One region of the Nonomuraea sp. NPDC046570 genome, then DNA from elsewhere that is predicted to be linked to it. Evidence: predicted binding sites of a transcription regulator. Region 1 holds the regulator's gene; the other holds the start of a gene.
What was found. The regulator HrcA, encoded in region 1, represses chaperone genes, less so after heat shock. The targets are predictions, from matches to a motif close to TTGGCACTCTCNNNNNGAGAGTGCCAA.
Positions count from the first base shown of each region.

Region 2: ABZ911_RS04570 (DNA starvation/stationary phase protection protein) is a predicted target of HrcA. The motif match lies at 3,225-3,251, and genes of this name have one in related genera.

Region 1 is NZ_JBEYZF010000006.1:283,075-294,003, reverse strand. It holds gene ABZ911_RS13200 (PhoH family protein) at 1-673, opposite strand, end outside; gene ABZ911_RS13195 (histidine triad nucleotide-binding protein) at 763-1,107, opposite strand; gene ABZ911_RS13190 (SigE family RNA polymerase sigma factor) at 1,389-1,868, shown strand; gene ABZ911_RS13185 (hypothetical protein) at 1,865-2,506, shown strand; gene ABZ911_RS13180 (16S rRNA (uracil(1498)-N(3))-methyltransferase) at 2,510-3,235, opposite strand; gene dnaJ (molecular chaperone DnaJ) at 3,232-4,371, opposite strand; gene hrcA (heat-inducible transcriptional repressor HrcA) at 4,383-5,399, opposite strand; gene ABZ911_RS13165 (hypothetical protein) at 5,552-6,163, shown strand; gene ABZ911_RS13160 (hypothetical protein) at 6,203-7,060, shown strand; gene ABZ911_RS13155 (DUF3097 domain-containing protein) at 7,089-7,904, shown strand; gene ABZ911_RS13150 (DUF4870 domain-containing protein) at 7,938-8,558, shown strand; gene hemW (radical SAM family heme chaperone HemW) at 8,568-9,785, opposite strand; gene ABZ911_RS13140 (glycoside hydrolase family 18 protein) at 9,904-10,929, shown strand, end outside.
Region 2 is NZ_JBEYZF010000002.1:202,865-213,793, forward strand. It holds gene mmuM (homocysteine S-methyltransferase) at 1-284, opposite strand, end outside; gene ABZ911_RS04560 (VIT domain-containing protein) at 319-2,553, opposite strand; gene ABZ911_RS04565 (MerR family transcriptional regulator) at 2,550-3,215, opposite strand; gene ABZ911_RS04570 (DNA starvation/stationary phase protection protein) at 3,327-3,794, shown strand; gene ABZ911_RS04575 (alkaline phosphatase PhoX) at 4,020-5,156, shown strand; gene ABZ911_RS04580 (helix-turn-helix domain-containing GNAT family N-acetyltransferase) at 5,161-6,048, opposite strand; gene ABZ911_RS04585 (beta-propeller fold lactonase family protein) at 6,107-7,036, shown strand; gene ABZ911_RS04590 (Clp protease N-terminal domain-containing protein) at 7,038-7,751, opposite strand; gene glpK (glycerol kinase GlpK) at 7,790-9,265, opposite strand; gene ABZ911_RS04600 (6-phosphofructokinase) at 9,389-10,414, shown strand; gene ABZ911_RS04605 (MHYT domain-containing protein) at 10,544-10,929, opposite strand, start outside.

The DNA of each region.
Region 1 (10,929 bases):
CGATCGTCCCCGCCGCCATCAGCTTGGGGATCGACTCCGGATCGATCATGTCGTGCAGCGCGTCGTACAGCGGGCGCAGGTAGGGGTCGATCTTCTCGTAGAGCGTGCCGGGCAGGAAGCCCAGCCGCTCCCCCGCCTCGACGGCGGGCCTGGTCAGGATGATCCGGTTGACCTTCTTCTCCTGCAGCGCCCGCACCGCCTTGGCCATGGCCAGATACGTCTTGCCGGTGCCCGCGGGCCCGATGCCGAAGACGACGGTGTGCCGGTCGATCGCGTCGACGTAGCGCTTCTGGTTGACCGTCTTCGGCCGGATCGTGCGGCCCCTGGAGGACAGGATGTCGAGGGAGAGCACCTCGGCGGGCCGGTCGGAGGTCATCTTCAGCATGGCGATGCTGCGCTCGACGGCGTCGGGCGTCAGCTCGGCGCCGCCGCGCAGCACCTCGACCAGCTCCTCGAACAGGCGCACGACGGCGCCGCTCTCGTCGGGGCTGCCGGTGATGGTGATCTCGTTGCCGCGGACGTGGATGTCGGCCTTGAAGGCTCCCTCGATGACGCGCAGCAGCTCGTCACGTGAGCCCAGGAGGCTGACCATCGGGTAGTCGTCCGGAATCAGCACCTTGGCTTGTGTGCGCGTGGGAGGTGCCGTTCTGCGGGATTCATTTAGCTCGGACATGGGCAGGCCGTGGGCCTGATGCCTCCCGGTCTCGGTCGGGTGTTCTCCTGCCATGGTAGCCGGGGACGACCTCTGAGCTCGCGTCAATATCAGCCGGGCGGCCAGGTCAGGCTTCGCCCGCCGAGAACATGGGCGTGCACGTGGAAGACCGTCTGCCCCGCGCCCGCCCCGGTGTTGAACACCACCCGGTAGCCGGACTCGGCCACCCCCTCCTGCACGGCCACCGCGTGCGCGGCCTTGAGCAGGTCGTCGGCCAGGCCGTCATCGGCCTCGGCCAGGGCGGCGGCGTCGGCGTGGTGCTCCTTGGAGACCACCAGCACGTGGGTCGGCGCCTGCGGGTTGATGTCGCGGAAGGCCAGTGCCCGGTCGGTCTCCAGGACCAACTCGGCCGGGATCTCCTTGGCGACGATCTTGCAGAAGAGACAGTCGGTCACGGCAGCACCCTACCGCCGGCCGCCGTTGCCAATCGGTAATCCGTCGTGCCGTGCAAGCTAAGATCCTCGCGGTTAGGGTGTGTGTGCGACACTTCAGCGAAAACTAAGACGATTCAGGGTCGGGCGAGGCCACCTGGCGAGGACACGACTGGGTCATGCCCCCTAAGGAACCGGAAGAGCGTAAACCCTCTGGGAAGGCTGAGCGTCCTACTGATGTGACCACCGAAACCCTTCTGGCCGACAGGTCGCTGGGGGCGGTGCAGGTCGGGTGGGACGCCGACATGGCCGTGACCGCGCTCTACAGCGCGCACTTTCGGTCATTAGTGCGTCTCGCCGTGTTGCTCGTTCGCGACATGGCAACCGCGGAGGAAGTCGTGCAGGACGCGTTCGTCGCCATCCACGGCGCCTGGCGCAGACTGCGTGACCCCGACAAAGCACTCGCCTATCTGCGTCAGTCTGTCGTCAACCGGTCCCGTTCCGTGCTGCGTCACCGCGCGGTCGTCGAGAAGTATGCTCCCAAGGGCCTGCCCGACGCCCCGAGCGCCGAGAACGGCGCGATCGGCGAGCTGGAGCGCTCAGCCGTCATCGAGGCACTCAGGACCCTGCCCGCGCGACAAAGAGAGGCACTCGTCCTTCGTTACTACGGTGATCTGTCCGAAGCCGAGATCGCCCACGCCATGGGCATCAGCAAGGGCGCCGTCAAGAGCCACACAGCACGTGGCATGGCCGCTCTGCGGACCGTTCTGGAGAAGATGTCATGACCCAGCCACCCGACGAGCACGGTGACATCCTGCGCCGTGTGCTCCGCGCGGAGGCGGACGCGGTGGTGCCATCTCCCGAAGGACTGGAGATCATCCGCGCCCGGATCGAGCGACGCGGCCTGCGCGGCCTGTTCTGGTGGCGGGCCGGGGCCGCCGCGGGCGGCGCGGTCCTCGTGGCGGCCGCGATCGTGATGGTCGTGCCCGGCCTGCGGCAGAACGTCCAGGACCAGTTCATCCAGCCGGTGGACGTTTCCAGCAGCGAGCGCGCCAAGGACAAGTCCGCCACCTCCAGGCCCGAGCCGCCACGCCAGACCGTCCCCAAGTCCGATCCCGCCATAATCACGGCCGTACCGACGACCAGGCAGCCCGAGCCGGGCGCGACGACCGGTTCGACGTTGAAACCCTCCCGGGGGCCGACACCCAAACCGACCCCGACACCGACGCCGACCTCGTGCCCGACGGACCAGGAGGTCACGCCTCCGGACTGTCCGCCCCCAGGGTCGGCGAGCCCGTCGCCCACCCCCTCGGAGACGCCGTCGGACGCCGGTGTCCCCTGCCCGATCGAGCAGTGCCCGCCGGAGGACTCCGCGCCCGCCCCCACGCCCACCGAGGCGCCCAGCCCGCTCAGCAGCGGCTGAGGACTACCAGCGCCCCGTGCGCGCGTTGAGCACGGCAGCCGCCGCGACCCCCGCCGTGGAGGTCCGCAACACGGTCGGTCCCAGCAGCGACGGTACGGCTCCCGCCGCCGTGAACGCGGCGATCTCCTCCTCCGCGATACCCCCTTCGGGCCCCACGACGAGCACGATGTCACCGCTCACCGGCAGCTCGGCCGCCGACAGCGCCCCCTCGGCCTCCTCGTGCAGCACCAGACCCAGCGCCGCGCTCTCCAGCAGCTTGGCCACCTGACCGGTCGAGGCCGGCTCGGCCACCTCGGGCAGGTGGAACCTGCGGGCCTGCTTGCCCGCCTCCCGCGCGGTGGACCGCCAGCGGGCCAGCGCCTTGGCCCCCCGCTCGGCCTTCCACTGGGTGACGCACCTGGCCGCCGCCCAGGGCACGATCACGTCGACCCCGGCCTCGGTCATCATCTCCACGGCCAGCTCGCCCCGGTCGCCCTTGGGCAGCCCCTGGACGACCACCAGCCTGGGCTGGGGCGCAGGCACCTGCCGCCGGGCCAGCACCTCGATCGTGAGCCGATCCTTGCCCGCCTCGCGCACCACGCCCTCGGCCACCGCACCGGCGCCGTCGGTCAGGTCGACGCGCTCGCCGACGCGTATCCGGCGCACGGCGGCCGCGTGCCGCCCCTCAGGCCCGGCCAGGACGATCTCCGCCCCGGCCAGATCGTCGGCCAGGAAGACCGGGACGCTCATCGGCCGTTGAAGGCGTCTCGCAGCCTGGAGAAGAACCCCTGCTGACCGGGGGCGAACTTGCCGGGCGGGCGCTCCTCGCCGCGCAGCACCGAGAGCTGCCGCAGCAGTTCCTCCTGCGCCTGGTCGAGGCGCGAGGGCGTCTCCACGTTGACGTGTATGAGCAGGTCGCCGCGGCCGGTCTCGCTGAGCCGCTGCACGCCCCTGCCGTACATCGTGATGACCTGCCCCGACTGGGTGCCGGGCCGCACGTCGATCTCCTCCGCGCCGTCGAGCGTCTCGACGGTCAGGATCGTGCCCAGGGCCGCGGCCGTCATCGGGATCTGGACGGTGCAGTGCAGGTCGTCTCCGCGCCGCTCGAATATCTCGTGCGGCTTCTCGACGATCTCCAGGAACAGGTCTCCGGGCGGGCCGCCGCCGGGGCCGATCTCGCCTTCACCGGCGAGCTGGATGTGCGTGCCGTCCTCGACGCCCGCGGGGATGCGGACCTTGATGGTACGGCGGGTGCGGACCCTGCCGTCGCCGGAGCACTCCAGGCACGGGTGCCGGATGATCGACCCGAAGCCGCCGCACTGCGGACATGGCCTGGAGGTCATCACCTGACCGAGGAAGGACCTGGTCACCTGGGAGACCTCGCCACGCCCCTGGCACATGTCGCAGGTGTCGGGGTGGGTGCCGGCCGCGGCGCCGGAGCCGGTGCAGACCTCGCACAGCACGGCCGTGTCGACGGACAGCTCGCGGGTGGTGCCGAAGGCCGACTCGCTCAGGTCGAGCTCCACCCTGATGGTGGCGTTGCGCCCGCGGCGGGCTCGCGAGCGGGGCCCGCGCGACGCGCCGGAGCTGCCGAAGAAGGCGTCCATGATGTCGCTGAAGGGGAAGCCGGCACCGAAGCCGCCCGCACCCGCGCCGGCGCCGGCTCCGCCGAAGGGGTCGCCGCCCAGGTCGTACATCTGCCGCTTGCTGGGATCGGACAGGACCTCGTAGGCCTGGGTGATCTCCTTGAAGCGCTCCTGGGTCTCAGGGTCGGGGTTCACGTCGGGGTGCAGCTCGCGGGCCAGTCGGCGATAGGCCTTCTTGATCTCGTCCTGACTGGCGTCACGGCGCACCCCGAGGGTGCCGTAATAGTCGCTGTTTGCCACTTATCGCCCTCTTATGAAGCAGCCAGGATCTGGCTGACGTAGCGTGCCACGGCGCGCACCGCGCCCATCGTCACCGGGTAATCCATCCGCGTCGGTCCAAGCACGCCCAGCCGGGCCAGTTGCTTGTCGCCAGAACCGTATCCGGTCGCGACGATGGATGTGCCACGGAGTCCGGTGTAGGGGTTCTCGGACCCGATCCGGACGGTGAGCGCGGAGGGCGTGCCGGATGTCTCACCGAGCAGGCGCATCAGCACGACCTGCTCCTCCAGCGCTTCGAGCACGTCGCGCAGGCCCGTGGTGAAGTCGGCGCCCGCGAGATTGGCCGCACCGGCGAAGACGATCTTCTCGTCGTGCCGGTCGACCAGCGTTTCCAGCAGCACCGACAGGATCGTGGCCGCGACCGGCCGGTCCTCGACGGGCAGCCGCTCGGGCAGGTCCACGACCATCTCGGGGACACTGCTCAGGCCGCACCCGTCCAGGCAGGAGTTGAGCATGGCGCGCAGGTGCGCCACGCGGGAGTCCTCGATCACCTCGGGCAGCTCGACGACCCGCTGCTCGACCCGCCCGGTGTTCGTGATCAGCACGAACATCAGGCGCCGGTCGCTCAGCGGCACCAGCTCCACGTGACGCACCGTGGAGTGGGTCAGCGCCGGGTACTGCACGACGGCCACCTGCCGGGTGAGCTGCGCGAGCAGCCGTACCGTGCGCATGACCACGTCGTCCAGGTCGACGGCGCCGGCCAGGAAGGTCTCGATGGCCCGGCGTTCGGCCGACGACAGCGGTTTGACCTGCGAAAGCCTGTCGACGAAGAGCCGGTAGCCCTTGTCCGTCGGCACCCGGCCCGCACTGGTGTGCGGCTGGGTGATGTAGCCCTGCTCCTCCAGCGCGGCCATGTCGTTCCTGACCGTCGCGGGGGAGACGTTGAGGCTGTGGCGCTCGGCGAGCGCCTTGGAGCCCACGGGCTCGTTGGTGGACACGTAGTCCTCGACAATGGCGCGCAGCACTGCAAGCTTCCTGTCGTCGAGCACGTGCTCACCTCCCTGCCTCTACCTTGAGGAAACGACAGCCCTAGCACTCTGTGTTCCCGAGTGCCAAGTGTACGGCTCCCGCCCACAAGGTGCGATAACACCGGCAAGCGTCCTGCTACCGAAGCGCAACCCGAAGATCGACACTATCTGTCATGACATATCCATACCCAGGCCCGTACGGCCCGCCGCCGGTGTTCACGCCCCAGCCTCAGGTCCGTCCGAACGTCGGGTGGATCGTCCTCGCCTGGACGCTGGCCTTCGTGATCAGCGCCTGCACCGTCGTGTTCGGGCTGTTCTCCCTGATGACGACCGTGATCGGCGGCCTGGTCGGCCCCCCGCCGGCCGTCACCTTCAGCGGCGGCCAGAGCGTCACCGTGGAACTGGACCCGGCCGAGCGGCCCGGCTTCTACCGCGACATGCTCACGCCCTTCGACACCGAGCAGACCTGTTCGGTGGCCGGGGGGACGACGGACGACGCCGTGAAGGGGCCGATGGCCTACGGGGAGGGCCTGATGTGGGAGCGGATTCTGGAGATCAAGGTTCCGGCAGCGGGCGAGTACCAGGTGACGTGCGCCGTCACCGCCGGGGAGGCGACCCGGTTCTCGGTGGCGATGGCCACCGCGACGCCCGACCGGACGCTGCCCTACCTGCTGATCTTCGGGGTTCCGGGGGTCTGTGTGGCGGGGGCCACGACCGCGACCGTACTGATCGCGCGCAGGCGGGCCGCGCATCGCAGGGAACTGGGCATCGGCTCGCCGAGGTGATCTGTCCAATTACTCCTTCACGGCCTCACAATTCTGGACATGAGCGACGATTCCTACCCTCCGCCTGAGGACGCCACCCGGCGCGTCTCACGGGACGACCTCCCGCCGCACGGCCAGCCTCCCCCCTGGGCGGCTCAGCCGCACCACCAGCCGCCCTACAGCCAGCCGCCGCCCTACGGCCAGCCCCCATCGGAGGGCCAGCCTCCGCCGCCTTATGGCCAGCCGCCCTACGGGCAGGCTCCTCCTGGCGGCCCGCCGCCGCCCCACGGTCCTTACGGCGCCCAGCAGCACTACGGCGCGCCCGGTCCCTACGGTGCGCCGCAGTTCTCCGCGCCCGTGGACGGGCGGCAGGTCAGGCCGCGCGCGTGGTGGATCGCGGTCGGCTGGGTGGTCGCGGTGATCTGTGTGGCCGTGGGCGTCGTGGGGTTCGTCAACGGTGTGCTCGGCACCGTCGACGCGGTCGCGCCCGCCAGGACGTTCGCCTCGGGCGAGAGCGTGAGCGTCGTCCTCGACCCGGCCGACAAGCCCGCGCTGTACCTGCAGACCGGCAAGGACGTGCAGTACCGCTGCGAGATCAAGGGCGGCTCCGGCCAGGGCAGGCTGGTGGCCGTACCGGGCTCGCAGACCCTCACCGTCAACGGCAGGTCGTGGTACCTGATCCTGGCCGTGACCATCCCCTCCAAGGGCGAGTACGAGATCGGCTGCACCACCCCGGACGGCGGCGACACCACCTTCGGCGTCGGCCGCGAGGTCGCCTCCACGGTCGGCGGCCTCGTCGGCGGCACCGTCATGCTGGTCGCCCTGCCCGTCGCGGGAGTGATCTTCGCGATCATCGTGACCGTGGTCGTCCTGGTTCGGCGCAACCGCCACCGCAGGCGCCTCGCGATGGGACGGTGATTTGCTACGGTCCCCCATGAGGTGAGCGATGTACGACGGTGACGTGCTTGCGGGCGACTGGCGGCGACCCGGACGGGGGACGATCCCCAAGGTGGCCGCCGAGCCCGACCTGGTCGTGGAGGACGCGGACAGCGGGTTCTGCGGCGCGGTGGTGGCCTGCGACAAGGAGGCCGTCACGCTGGAGGACCGCTTCGGCAAACGGCGGCTGTTCCCACTCGAACCGGCCGCCTTCCTGCTGGAGGGCAAGGTCGTCACCCTGGTACGGCCGGCGCCCGCCGCCCGCGCGCCGCGCCGCAGCGCCTCCGGCTCGATCGCGGTCGAGGGCCTGCGCGCCAAGGTGGCCCGGCAGAGCCGCATCTACGTCGAGGGCGTCCACGACGCGGCCCTGGTGGAGAAGATCTGGGGCCACGACCTGCGCGTCGAGGGCGTCGTGGTGGAGTACCTGGAGGGCGTGGACGACCTGCCCGCGATCGTCGAGGAGTTCGGCCCCGAGCCGGGCCGCCGACTCGGGGTGCTGGTCGACCACCTCGTCCCCGGCTCCAAGGAGAGCCGCATCGCCGAGCGGGTCACCTCGCCGCACGTGCTGGTCGTCGGCCACCCGTACATCGACGTCTGGCAGGCCGTGAAGCCGTCCGTGCTGCGCATCCCCGCCTGGCCCTCGGTGCCGCGGGGGGTGCCGTGGAAGGAGGGCGTGATCGCCGCCCTCGGCTGGCGGATGGAACCGGCCGAAGCCTGGCGGCGCATCCTCGGCTCGGTGTCCACCTACGCCGACCTGGAGCCCGAACTGCTCGGCCGGGTGGAACAGTTGATCGACTTCGCGACGAGTCAGGACGAAGCGGGATAGCCTCGAAAGGTAACCACGCGGCCAGGAGATGCCATGAGCGAGGACCATCCCCAACGTCCCGACGACCCCGCCCGTCCGCAGGAGGGTCCTGGCAGCGGGTCCCAGCCTTCCGGCCCGTACGGCCCCCCACCCGGCGCCCCCTACGGCCAGCCGCCGAGCCAGCCTTATGGCCCGCCTCCTGGACAGCCGTATGGGCAACCTTCCGGACAGCAGCCTTATCCCGGCCAGCCGTACGGCCAGCAGCCCTACGGGCAGCCTGGGCCGCAGGGCTACCCGCCGCCGGGTTACGGCGCGCCGCGGCAGCCGTACGTGCCCGGCACCTATGGGCCGCGGCCCGGCAGTGACGACACCACGATGGCGATGCTCGCCCACCTGCTCGGCGTCGTCACCGGGTTCGTCGGCCCGCTGGTTCTCTACCTGGTCAAGAAGGACGAGGCACCCTATGTCCGCGACCAGGCGGCTCAGGCGCTGAACTTCCAGATCCTCACCTTCATCGCCTACACGGTCTGTTTCGTGCTGGCGTTCGTGCTGATCGGCTTCTTCCTGCTGCCGGTGGTGTGGCTGGTCTCGCTGATCTTCCACATCATCGCCGCGATAGCCGTCAACAAGGGCGAGAACTACCGCTACCCGATCAATGTGAAGTGGGTGGACTGAGACCGGCGTTCAGGTGAGGTCGCGGATCAGGGCGTCGGCCAGCAGGCGCCCGTCCAGCGTCAGGACCATGCGCCCGGCCTTGAACGCCTCGGGCTCCAGCAGCCCCTTGCCGAGGGCCTCGGCGACAGCCGTACGGGCGGAGGGGGCGACGTCCGCGAGGGGGTAGCCGGAGACGAGCCTGAGTTCCAGCATCAGGCGTTCGACCTCGCGGTCCTCCATGGTGAGCACTTCGCGCGCGTGCGCGGGTGAGGTGCCCGCGGCCAGGCGCTGGGCGTAGGCGGCCGGGTGCTTGACGTTCCACCAGCGGGTGCCGCCCACGTGGCTGTGCGCGCCGGGACCGGCCGCCCACCAGTCGCCGCCGGTCCAGTACAGCAGGTTGTGGCGGCAGCGCGCGGCCTCGGAGGTGGCCCAGTTGGACACCTCGTACCAGGCGAAACCGGCCTCGGCCAGCATCGCGTCGGCGATCAGGTAGCGGTCGGCGGCCACGTCGTCGTCGGGCATCGGCAGCTCGCCGCGCCTGATCCTGGCGGCCAGCCTGGTGCCGTCCTCGACGATCAGCGAATACGCCGACACGTGGTCCGGCCCCGCAGCGATCGCCGCCTCCAGCGAGGCCCGCCAGTCGTCGTCGGACTCCCCCGGCGTGCTGTAGATCAGATCCAGGTTGACATGCCCGAACCCGGCCTGCCTGGCTTCCTGTACGGCCTGCGCCGCCCTCCCCGGCGTGTGCCGCCGGTCGAGCACCTGGAGCACGTGCTCGCGGGCGCTCTGCATGCCGAAGCTCACCCGGTTGAAGCCGCCGTCCAGGAGTTCGTCCAGGTATTTCGGGTCGACGGACTCCGGGTTCGCCTCCGTCGTGACCTCGGCGGACGCGGCCAGACCGAACTCTTCGCCGATCGCGCGCAGGATCCTGGCCAGGTCGGCGGCGGGCAGCAGGGTGGGGGTGCCGCCGCCGAAGAACACCGTCTGGACGGGGAGTTCGGCGTCGCCGAGCACGCGGCGCGCCAGCCGTACCTCCGCGATCGCCGTGTCCGCGTAGTCGCGGTGTGAGGCCCCCGGGCCGAGCTCGGCGGCGGTGTAGGTGTTGAAGTCGCAGTAGCCGCAGCGGGTCACGCAGAAGGGCACGTGCACGTAGAAGCCGAAGGGCCGCTCGCCGAGCCCGGCCAGCGCGGCGGCGGCCAGCTCGCCTGAGGCGGGCGCGGGGTCCCCGTCGGGGAGGGTGGAAGGCACCTTTCAAGTCTGCCGCCCGCCGGTGGGTGCCCCGACCATTGACGGGCCGATCTCCCCGGCCTACGATCCGGGTCAACTTACAGGAAAGTTTCCTATAAGTAGCCCCCTGGAGTCGCCCGTGAAGAAGCTCCTCATCCTGGTCGCGTTAGCCCTCGGCCTCTCCGCGATCACGGTCCCCGCTGAAGCCCAGACCGACCACCGCGGATTCAAGCGCGTCGCCTACTTCATCCAGTGGGGCGTCTACGGCCGCAACTACCACGTCAAGGATCTGGACACCAGCGGGGCCGCGGCCAAGCTGACCCACGTCAACTACGCCTTCGGCTTCGTCAGCCCCGAAGGCGACTGCATCTCCTCCGACGCGTGGGCCGACTGGCAGCGCCCCGTACCCGCCGAGCAGAGCATCGACGGCGTCGCCGACCAGCCCGGCCAGGCCCTCAACGGCAACCTCAACCAGCTCCGCAAGCTCAAGGCCAAGTACCCGGACCTCAAGGTGCTGATCTCGCTGGGCGGCTGGTCCGGCTCCAAGTACTTCTCCGACGCCGTGCTCACCCCCGAGTCGCGCTCGCGCCTGGCGCAGTCGTGCGTCGACATGTGGCTGCGCGGCAACCTCCCCGGCACGCCCGAGGGCACCGGCGCGGACGTCTTCGACGGCATCGACCTCGACTGGGAGTGGCCCGGCTCGTCCGGCGCCGACGGCAACATCATCAGGCCCGAGGACAAGCAGAACTTCACCCTCTTCGCCGCCGAACTCCGCTCCCGGATGAATGCGCACAAGCGGGGCTCCCTGATGAGCGCCTACCTGCCCGCCGCCCCGGCCAAGATCAGCGCCGGGTTCGAGGTGCGCAAGGTCTTCAAGCTGCTCGACTACGCCACCATCCAGGGGTATGACCTGCACGGCCCCTGGTCCCCGCTGACCGGCCACAACGGCAACCTGTTCACCGACCGCCGCGATCCCAACCCGGTGCAGTTCAGCGTCGACAAGGCCGTCCGCGAATACCAGTCCCTCGGCGCGCCCGCCCGCAAGATCGTCGTGGGCGTCCCCGCGTACGGGCAGGGCTGGACCGGCGTGACCGGCGGCGGCAACGGCCTGTTCAAGCCGTCCACCGGCCCCGCGGCCGGCAAGTGGGGTCCGGGCACCGAGGAC
Region 2 (10,929 bases), on a different contig from region 1:
CCGCCCGCCTCGTCGCGCGCCTGCGCGGCCAGTTCCACCGACAGGCGGATCAGCCGCTCGGCCTCGGCGGGGGACATCCCCCGCCGGGCGAACCCGGGCAGCGACGCCTGGTAGCTCGCGGTCGTGGCGACGTCCGCCCCGGCGGCGAAGTAGTCCGCATGCACTCTCCTGATCAGCGCTGGATCTTCGAGCAGCAGGCGCGCCGACCACAGCTCGTCGGCCAGGTCGGCGCCGAGAGCTTCCAGATGAGTGGCAAGTCCCCCATCAAGCACAAATGAACTCACTTACCCACTTTATGCGCTTTCCTCCCTCCCCTTGTCAGGTGCGCTTCCAGAACGGCCGCTTCCGCCCGCCTCCGGTGAGGCTCTCCAGCGCCTCGACGGCACGCTGCCACAGCGCGTCCGCGTCGGCGCCCGGCCGGTCGGCCGTCTCCAGTTCCCTGGCCAGCGCCGCCAGCTCGGGATGGCCCCCCAGGTAGGTGGCCAGCGCCGCGAGGCGGCTGCCCAGATCGGCGAGGAACTGCGGACGCTCGTCCGGCTTCACCGTCCTGAGCCGCTCCAGCTCGGTCAGCAGTTGCGGCCTGACCGTGTCGATGCCGGGCGGCGCGGCGGCCTCCCGCGGGTACGGCTTGGGCGGCGCCGCCTTGGCGAACATCCGTCCGCGCGGCGCGGCTCCGCCCGGCATCGGACTCGGCGCCCCGGGGGGCGCGGCCATCGCGGTGAACGCCACCCCCATGGGCGCCATCGCCGACGCCGGCATCTCCCAGCCGCTCGGCGGCTCGACCGGCTGGATCACCCGGTGCTCGGGAGCGCCCCCGGCGACCTGGCGGGTGTCGACCGCCACATAAGCGGTGAAGCGGCACAGCACGCCGTACGTCAGCGACGTCCGCACGATCGACTCCTCCAGCCCGTGCTCGCCCATCGCGTAGCGGTCCTCCAGCTCGCGCAGGTGCGCCCGCGCCCAGACGGCCCGCAGGGCGGGTCCGGCGGTCACCGCGCCGGTCACCGTCTCCGTCCAGGGCTCACCGGCCGCCACGCCGCGCACGGTCAGCGACGAGCCGCTCCGGCAGCGGCCCGACACCGTCAGCGGCACGCCCGGGAAGATCGAGCCCAGGTGGGTGACCGTACCCGGCTCCAGGTCGAGGCCCTCCAGGGTCAGGTCCGTGACCAGCGGGGCGCCGATCCTGCGGTGGATCTGCTCCATCGCCGCGTCCAGCCGCTCCTCCGACTCCACCAGCTCGCAGCGGCCCGCGCCGAGCCCGGCCAGGCGGCCGAGGAAGGCGGCGTTCACCGCCCGGTCGATGCCGACCACGTGCACCCGCATCGCCGACAGCGCGCCGCCCGCCTGCTCCAGGATCTGGTCCTCGTTCCCGACCTGACCGTCGGTCACCAGCACCACGATCCGGTCCCGTCCCGGCTCGCCCAGCAGCGCCACCGCCTGGCGCAGCGGCTCCAGCAGCTCCGTGCCGCCGCGCGCGTCCACCCGCGCCAGGTGCTCGACCGCCCGGAAGCGGTTGCGGTCGGTGGCCTCCCGCATCCCGTCGAAGGCGCTCTCCACCACCGAGTCGAACGCCAGCACCGCGAACCGGTCGGCCGAGGTCAGCGTGTCCACGATCCTGGCCGCCGCGCGCCTGGCGGCGACCATCTTCCAGCCGCCCATGCTGCCCGAGCGGTCCAGCACCAGGACCACGTCGCGCGGCACCCGGGTGGCCTCGACCGGCGGCGGCACCACGGTGAGCGCGAAGGTGCCCTCGCCGTCGAGCAGCAGCGACGTCGAGGCGTCGAAGGCCAGCCTGAGGATGAAGTCACGGTCCAGCCGCTCGCCCGGCTCCAGCGCGACCGTCGTGCCCGCCTGCCGTACCAGGTGCAGGCTGGAGGCCAGCTCGCGCAGTTCCAGGCCGGCCGGGTCCACGTCGACCGTCAGCGACAGGCGGACCGGGTTCGGGAAGCCGGGCAGCAGGACGGGCGGGGTGATCCGGGAGGCGTCCGGCACCGCGCCGGTGTCCGGGACCACGCCGTCGCCCGCCGACGGGCCGTCCAGCGGGTCGCCAGGGATGTAGCGGGGGGCGACGACCAGCGGGAAGCGGAAGGTCGCCGCGCCGTCCTCGTACGGCAGGGGCTGGCTGAGCGTCAGCCGTACCGTCACCCGCTCGCCCGGCAGGATGTTGCCGACGCGGATGGCGAACACGTCGGGCCGGTCCTCCTCGGCGATCGCCGCCCGCCGGCCCTCGCTCAGCGCCCGGTCGTAGTCGGCCCTGGCCTGGCCGCGCTCCTTGAGCACCCCCTCGATCACCCGGTCGTCCGCCTCCATCACGAACCCGGTCACGGCCGCCCTGTCCGGCAGCGGGAAGACGTACGTCGCCTCCAGGGCCACGTCGAACGGGTTGCGGAAGCCCTGCGCCACCCGGACGCCGGCCATCAGCCCGGACAGGTCCGCGGCCACGTCCAGGCTCTCCAGCGGCAGGTTGCCGCGCGCGGTCTCCAGCGCGCCGAACCCCGCCTCCGGCGTCGGCAGGCACCGCTCGGGCGCGAGCGTGGTGATCGGGACGGTCATGTCGGGCTCCCTTCGTGGCGGAGGCGGCGCTCTTCGAGCACCGCCAGAAGCGGTCCCGCGGCGGCGCGGACGGCCTCGATGTCCTCTTCGGTGGGCGTACGGCCGGCGCCGTCGACGAGCAACGCGACCCCCGGCGCCAACCTCACTCCGTGCAGCAGCCCCGCCCCCACCTGCGCGGCCACCCCACTCCCGGCGTCTCCTTGCCCCGGACCCGGACCCGGACCCGGACCCGGACCCGGCTCAGGGCTCGGATGGGCCCAGAACCGCTCCCGGCTCTTCTCAGGCGCGGTGCCTGGGGGCGGTGTGGGCGGTGGGGCGGGCTCGCCCGTCTGTCCCGGGAGTGCCGGAGTCGCGGGGAGCTGGGCGGTCTCTTCGAGTGTGGTGTCGGTGGCGCCGGTCAGGCGGGTCTGGATGTCGGCCAGGGAGTGGCCCCCGGCCTGCAGGCGCTTGACGGCGACCAGTTGCAGGAGGTGCCGTCGGCCGTAGCGGGCCACCCGGCCGCGCCTGGTCAAGGGGGGATCGACCAGGCCGATCGTCGTATACCACCTGATCTGGCGTTCGCCGGGCACTTCACGCACCCGGCCGTTGACCTGCTGGGCGTCCGCGCGCAGCGCGCCTGCCGCTCGCTCGGCCAGCTCGGCGATCGTCCAGGTCTCCTCCATACCCCCACAATGACACTGTCATTGTTACAGTGTCAACCAGGGAAGAATCGGCCCGGCCGAAGTGTTCTTCCAGGTGCAAGCCGATTGCCGAACGACGGGGAGGAAGACAACATGGCTCCGATCACCGGTCCGCTGCGGGGCGAGGCGAAGAAGGTCGTCGCGGAGGCCCTCCAGGGTGCCCTGGTCGATCTCATCGATCTCTCGCTGGTGGCCAAGCAGGCGCACTGGAACGTCATCGGTCACCAGTTCCGCCCGATCCACCTCCAGCTCGACGAGCTGGTGGCCATCGCCCGCGAGCACGCCGACGCCATCGCCGAGCGCGCGGTGGCCCTGGGCATCAACCCCGACGGCCGCTCCGCCACCGTCGCCAGGACCACCTCGGTCCAGCAGCCCGAGGCGGGGTGGATCGAGGACGGCAAGGTGGTCGCGACCCTGACCGACATCCTGGAGGGCGTCGCCGCCAGGCTCCGCGCGCGGATCGCCGCCACCGACGAGCCGGACCCCGTCAGCCAGGACCTGCTCATCGCGGTCGCCCAGGACATCGACAAGCAGCACTGGATGTTCCAGGCACAGCGCTGACCCTGAACGGCGCCACTCAGCCGGGCCCGGGCTCCCCGAACACGGGGGACCCGGGCTTTCCCCTGCCCGGCCCGCGACTCCCGGCAGACCCGGGACGGGGATTCTCCTGTTCCCGGATGGGCAGGGTTCGCGTGTGGTTTGGGTATGGGAACCCCTTCATTCATGTCGTTTCGATCGACTGAGGTCCCCGCCCGGCCTAGCGTGGCAGCGACAGGAGGCTCGAACATGTTGCGCAGGACTCTCCTCTGCACGGGGGCGGCGGCGATCACGGCGGTCTTCACGGGCTCGCTCTGGCACGGGGCGGCCGAGGTCCGCCCGGGCCCCGGCCGGTACGGCCCGCTCAAGGTCCCCGACACGAACGGCCTGGCCCTGCCCGACGGGTTCACCAGCAGGCTCATAGCCCGCACCGGCCACAAGGTCGGCGGCCTGACCTGGCACGCCGCCCCCGACGGCGGCGCCTGCTTCCCCGACGGCGAAGGCTGGATCTACGTCTCCAACTGCGAGGTCCCGCTGCTCGGCGGCGCCTCGGCGGTGCGCTTCGGCAAGGACGGCTCGATCCGGGACGCCTACCGGATCCTGTCGGGCGCGAACCTCAACTGCGCGGGCGGCGCGACCCCGTGGCGGACCTGGCTGTCGTGCGAGGAGATCGCCCGCGGCCGGATCTTCGAGTGCGACCCGTACGGCGAACGCTCCGCCCGCCCCCGCCTGGCCATGGGCCGCTTCAAGCACGAGGCGGCCGCCTGCGACCCCGACCGCGAGGTCGTCTACCTGACCGAGGACGAGCCCGACGGCTGCTTCTACCGGTTCAGGCCCGGCGACTGGGGCGACCTGACCGAGGGCACCCTGGAGGTGATGTGCGGCGCGGGCGAGCGGGTGATCTGGAAGCCGGTGCCGTCCCCGGCCGCGCTGCCGCGTCCGACCAGGCACCAGGTGAAGGAGGCCAGGCACTTCGACGGCGGCGAGGGCTGCTACTACGCCGACGGCGTCTGCTACTTCACCACCAAGGGCGACAACCGGGTGTGGGCCTACGACGCGGCCTCCGCCACGCTGGGCGTGGCCTACGACGCGGACTCGCCGCTGACCGGCGTCGACAACATCACCGGCGCCCCTACGGGCGACCTGTACGTCGCCGAGGACGGCGGCAACATGGAGATCAACCTCATCGCCCCCGACCGGTCGGTCTCACCGTTCCTGCGCCTGGACGGCCACGGCCGGTCGGAGATCACCGGCCCCGCCTTCTCCCCGGACGGGAAGCGCCTCTACTTCTCCTCCCAGCGCGGCCGCTCGGGCAAGCCGACCGACGGGCACACCTTCGAGGTGACGGGCCCGTTCCGGAACCTGGTGCCGCCCCAGCGCGCCTGAGCCGCTAAAGGTCGCGCGCCCAGACCTGCTCGACCACGTCCACGCCGTTCTCCACGGCCTTCTCCTCCGATTCCAGGACGAACCCGGCCCCCTGGTAGATCCGCCTGGCGCTGACCAGCGAGTCGCGCGTCCACAGCATGATCCGCCGGTACCCCTCGGCCCTGGCGTGCCGCAGGCACTCCTCCACGAGCCTGCGCCCGAGGCCGAGCCCTCTGGCCGACGGCTCGACGAGCAGCATCCGCAATTGGGCGGTCCGCTCGTCCTTGCGCACGCAGAAGACGCACCCGGCGCGCTCGCCGCCGACCTCGGCGATCCACCCGGTGTCGGCGCGCGGGTCGAGGTTCGCCACGATCCCGGAGACGAGCCGCTCGAAGTCCAGCCCCCAGCCCTGCTCGCGCGCGTAGAGCTCACCATGCCGCTGCACGACCCACCCGAGGTCTCCCGCCCGCGGCGACCTGATGACATACGGCTCCCGCTCCCCGGCGCCAGGGTCGAGCACCTGCCGGATCGCCGCCATGCCCGCCACCAGCCGCCGCTGCCCGTCCTCGCCCAGCGCGCCCAGCATCGAGCCGATCTCCTCGGCGGAGCGCGCGTCCAGCCCGGCGAAGGCGGTGGCGCCGGCGTCGGTCATCGAGACGACCTGCTTGCGCGCGTCGGCCGCCGACCGCTCCCGGCTGAGGTGCCCTTCGCCTTCGAGGCGGGACAGAATCCGGCTGAGGTAGCCCGCGTCGAGGTCGAGCAGCGCGCGCAGCTCACCGGTCGCCATGGAGCCGCCCTGCGCGAGCTCGAACAGCACCCGCACCTCGGCCAGGGAATAGGGCGAGTCGAGCATGCCCGCCTGAAGCACGCCGATCAGCTTGGTGTAGAAGCGGTTGAAGGCTCGGACCTCCAAAACCCTTGCTTCCAGCAACGAATTCATTGCCATAGTCAAGCATGAAAGGATGTCCTCTGTGAAGCACCTCCTGATCGGCGGATACGGCGCCCACCTCACCACGATCGACGACTCGCTCGGCGTCGTCGCGGCCAAGCCGGCGCACCACGCCTCGTTCCTGGCCGCGCACCCGACGCTGCCGGTGGTCTACAGCGTGGCGGAGAACGACCGGGGCATGGTGGCGGCGTACCGCGTCGAGGACGGGCGGCTGAGCGAGCTCGACGCCCGCTCCAGCGAGGGTGACAGCCCCTGCCACGTGGCCGTCCACCCGTCGGGCGAGGTGCTCGCGGTGGCCAACTACGGCGACGGCACGGCCAGCCTGCACCGCCTCGACGCCTCCGGCGCCTTCACGGGCGAGCCCGTCGTACTGCGGTACCGGGGCAGCGGGCCGGTCGCGGGGCGGCAGGAGGGCGCGCACGCCCACCAGGCGGTCTTCGACGGCGACCTGCTCTACATCACCGACCTCGGCACCGACGAGGTCCGCCGCTACGACCTGCGGGGCGAGTTCCTCGGCGCCTTCGCGCTCGCACCGGGCAGCGGGCCGCGGCACATGGTCGTCGCGGGCGACACCTGGTATGTCGCGGGCGAGCTGGACGGCGTCATCAGCCTGATCGACCACGCGACGGGCCGGACGGCCGGGGTGCGCGCGTCGGCGGTCGAGGGGGTCAACTACCCTTCGCACATCGAGCTGTCCGGCGATCTCGTGTACGTCGCCAACAGGGGGCCCAACACGATCTCGGTGTTCCGGGCGGGCGACCTGACGCCGGTCGCCGAGGTGCCCAGCGGCGGCGACTGGCCGCGCCACTTCGCCATCGACGGCGAGCGCCTGTACGTCGCCAACCAGAACTCCGGCGGCCTGGCCGTACTGCCGCTGAAGGACGGTCTGCCGGCGCCCGCCGTCCAGGTGCTCGCCGTCGAGACTCCCAGCTGCGTGCTGCCGCTGAGGTAGGTCAGCCGCCGTTCAGGTTGCGGGTGATCTCCGCCAGGCGGCGGAGGATGTCCGCCTCGATCCGGTCCTTGGTCACGCCGAGGGACTCCAGCACCGCCACCGCGTCGCCCTCGCCGAGCGCGAGCACGCCGAGCAGCAGGTGCTCGGTTCCGATGTAGTTGTGGCCGAGGCGCAGGGCCTCGCGCAGCGTGAGCTCCAGCGCCTTGACGCCCTGCGGGCTGAAGGTCACCTCCGCGGGCGCCTCGCCGTCGGCGGGGCCGAGCGCGGCGGTGGTCGCCTCCCTGACCGCCTCCAGGGAGGCGCCCGCGGCCTCCATGGCCTTGGCGGCCAGCCCGTCGGGCTCGTGCAGCAGCCCGAGGACGAGGTGTTCGGGCAGGATGTGCGCCCGGCCGCCGGTCCGGGCCTCCTGCTGGGCCTGCACGATCACGTGCCGCGCCCTGTCGGTGTAGCGCTCATAGGTGCGCAGGTCGCCCACTTTGGGTACGAAGCGCTTCTGGGCGGCCTGCTTGGTGACGCCCATGCTGCGGCCGATGTCCGTCCACGAGGCGCCGGAGTGGCGGGCGCGGTCGACGAAGTGGCCGATGAGGTGGTCGGCCAGCTCGCCCAGGTGCTCCCCGAGCAGTACGGCGTCGGTGAGCTCCTCCAGGGCGTCGCCGCCCGGGTGCCTGCCCTTGATCACGTTGATGAGCTCGTCGAGACGAGGCGCGTTCTCCATGCGTCAACTCTAGGTTGACGCAGGGAGAATCGTCAACTCTAGGTTGACGCCCAGTCGCGGGATCTCTCCACGGCCCGGCGCCAGCGCTCGTAGCCCGCCTCGTCGCGCTCGCCCGGCTCGAAGCGCCGGTCGAGATGCCAGGTCTTGCGCAGTTCCTCGGGCGAGGCCCACACGCCCGCGCCGAGGCCGGCCAGGAACGCCGCCCCGAGAGCCGTGGTCTCCTGGATCTTCGGGCGCTCCACGGGCGTGCCGAGCTGGTCCGCCTGCAGCCGCATGAGCAGATCGTTGCCGCTGGCGCCGCCGTCGGCCTTGAGCACCGGCACCGCCCGGCCCGCCTCGCCCGTCATCGCCTCCACCACGTCGCGCACCTCGAACGCGATCGCCTCCAGCGTGGCCCGCACCAGGTGCGCCCTGGTGGTGCCCCGGGTGATGCCGACGATCGTGCCGCGCGCGCCGGGGTCCCAGTGCGGGGCGCCCAGGCCGGTGAGGGCCGGGACGAACACCACGCCGCCGCTGTCGGGCACCGTGCGGGCCAGCGCCTCCGACTCCGGCGCGCTGCCGATCAGGCCGAGCCCGTCGCGCAGCCACTGCACCGCCGCCCCGGTGACGAAGATCGAGCCCTCCAGCGCGTAGGTCCGCGCGCCCTCCGGCGTCTGCCAGGCCACCGTGGTGAGCAGCCCGGCCTCCGACCTGACGATCTCGTCCCCGGTGTTGATCAGGATGAACGAGCCGGTGCCGTAGGTGCACTTCACGTCGCCGGGCGCGAAACAGGTCTGGCCGAACAGCGCCGCCTGCTGGTCGCCGGCCATGCCGCTGATCGGCAGCGAGAGGCCGAGGAAGGCGCCGGGGGAGGTGTGCCCGAGCACGCCGTAGTTGGGGACGATCCGCGGCAGGGCGTCCATCGGCACGCCGAACAGCTCGCACAGCTCCTCCTTCCAGCCGCCGTCGACCAGGCCGTACAGCAGGGTGCGGGAGGCGTTGGACGGGTCGGTCACGTGCAGCGCGCCCGCGGTGAGCCTGGCGACCAGGTAGGAGTCGACCGTGCCCAGCGCCACCCGGCCCTCCCGCACCCCCGCCCAGGCGCGCGGGTCGTGTTCGGCGAGCCAGGTAAACTTCGAGGCCGTGAAGTACGGGTCGAGGCGCAGGCCGGTCAGCTCGGCGACCCGGGGTTCGTGCCCGGCCTCGCGCAGCCGGGCGCAGATGCCCGCCGTACGCCGGTCCTGCCAGACGATCGCGCGGCACGGCGCGGCCAGCGTCTCGCGGTCCCACAGGACCGCGGTCTCCCGCTGGTTGGTCAGCCCGACACAGGTGGGCACACTGGAGGCCCGGTCCAGCGCGGTACGGCAGGCCGCGAGCGTCGCCTGCCAGATCCCCTCGGGCGCGTGCTCCACCCATCCCGCTTCCGGAAAATACTGGGCAAATTCCTCATACCCTCGTGAGTCGATCTGCCCGTCCTCGGTGACGACGAGCGCGGTCACCCCGGTCGTCCCCGCGTCTATCGCCAAAACGCTCACGCGCTCCACCTTTTGGTCTAGACCATTGTTGTCACCACAAGGCACAATGCGTTGCGTCGGCGCCCGTCGCCGACCGCACCACCCCATTAGTTTGGCCGTGAACCCCATCTGGAGGAACCCGCCATGCGTGTTGGAGTGCTCACCGGAGGCGGCGACTGCCCCGGTCTGAATGCCGTGATCAGGGCTGTCGTCCGCAAGGGCGTGAGTGTTTACGGGCATGAGTTCGTCGGATTCCGGGACGGCTGGCGCGGTCCCCTGGAGGGCGACACCATGCCGCTGGACATCCAGGCCGTGCGCGGGATCCTGCCCCGCGGGGGCACGATCCTCGGCTCGTCGCGGACCAACCCGATCAAGATTGACGGCGGAGTCGACCGGATCAAGGAGAACCTCGCCGCGGGCGGCGTCGACGCGTTGATCGCCATCGGCGGCGAGGACACCCTCGGTGTGGCCAAGCAGCTCTACGACCGCGGCGTGAAGGTCGTCGGCGTGCCCAAGACCATCGACAACGACCTCAACGGCACCGACTTCACCTTCGGCTTCGACACCGCGGTCAACATCGCCACCGAGGCGATCGACCGGCTGCACACCACGGCCGAGTCCCACCACCGGGCGCTGATCTGCGAGGTCATGGGCCGTCACGCGGGCTGGATCGCGCTGCACGCGGGCATGGCGGGCGGCGCGAACGTCATCCTCATCCCGGAGAAGCCCTTCGACATCGACCGCGTCTGCGAGTACGTCGAGTCCCGCTTCCGCACCCGCTACTCCCCGATCATCGTGGTCGCCGAGGGCGCGCACCCGATCGAGGGGCAGATGGCCCAACAGGCGGGCGAGCTCGACGCCTTCGGGCATGTACGGCTGGGCGGCATCGGCGAGGTGCTGGCCAAGGAGATCGAGAAGCGCACCGGCAAGGAGGCCCGCACGACCGTGCTCGGCCACATCCAGCGCGGCGGCACCCCCACCGCGTTCGACCGGGTGCTGGCCACCAGGTTCGGCCTGCAGGCGATCGACGCCGTGCACGAGGGCGACTTCGGGCAAATGGTGGCGCTGCAGGGCACCGACATCGTCCGGATCAGCCTGGACCAGGCCACCTCCGAACTCAAGACCGTCCCCACCTGGCGATACGCGGAGGCCGAGGTCTTCTTCGGCTGATCGTCACTGTAAGTAATCTGCAAGTGGCGGGCCGTACCTTCGAGGCAAGGGCGGGAAACCGCCCCACCCCCTCCGGGTACGGCTTGCGCCGCGACAGTCGCGGCCCGCGTCGGCGCAGGCCGTACCACCTCAACCGCCGAAGAGGTTGCGCTCGGCCTGGTCGTCGTCGGTCCGGCGGAGGCGCTCGCGGAAGGCGGCGTCCTCGCGCAGCTCCTTGGCCGAGGGGGAGAGCACGACCGTCAGCAGCAGCCCCATGGTGACCACGCTGATGCCGACGATCAGCGGCAGCAGGAAGGCGATCGCCTCGGCGCCGGGCAGCGGGCCCCGGCCCGGCGTGAGCCGTACGGCCATCGCGAACATGCCGGTGTAGTGCATGCCGCAGACCGCGATGCCCATCATGAGCGCCGCGCCGCCGATGGCGAGGGCGCCGGTCACGCGCATCGCGAACCACAGCGCCACGGTCGCCGCCACGACGGCGATCAGCACGGACAGGCCGACGACCAGCGGATCGTAGT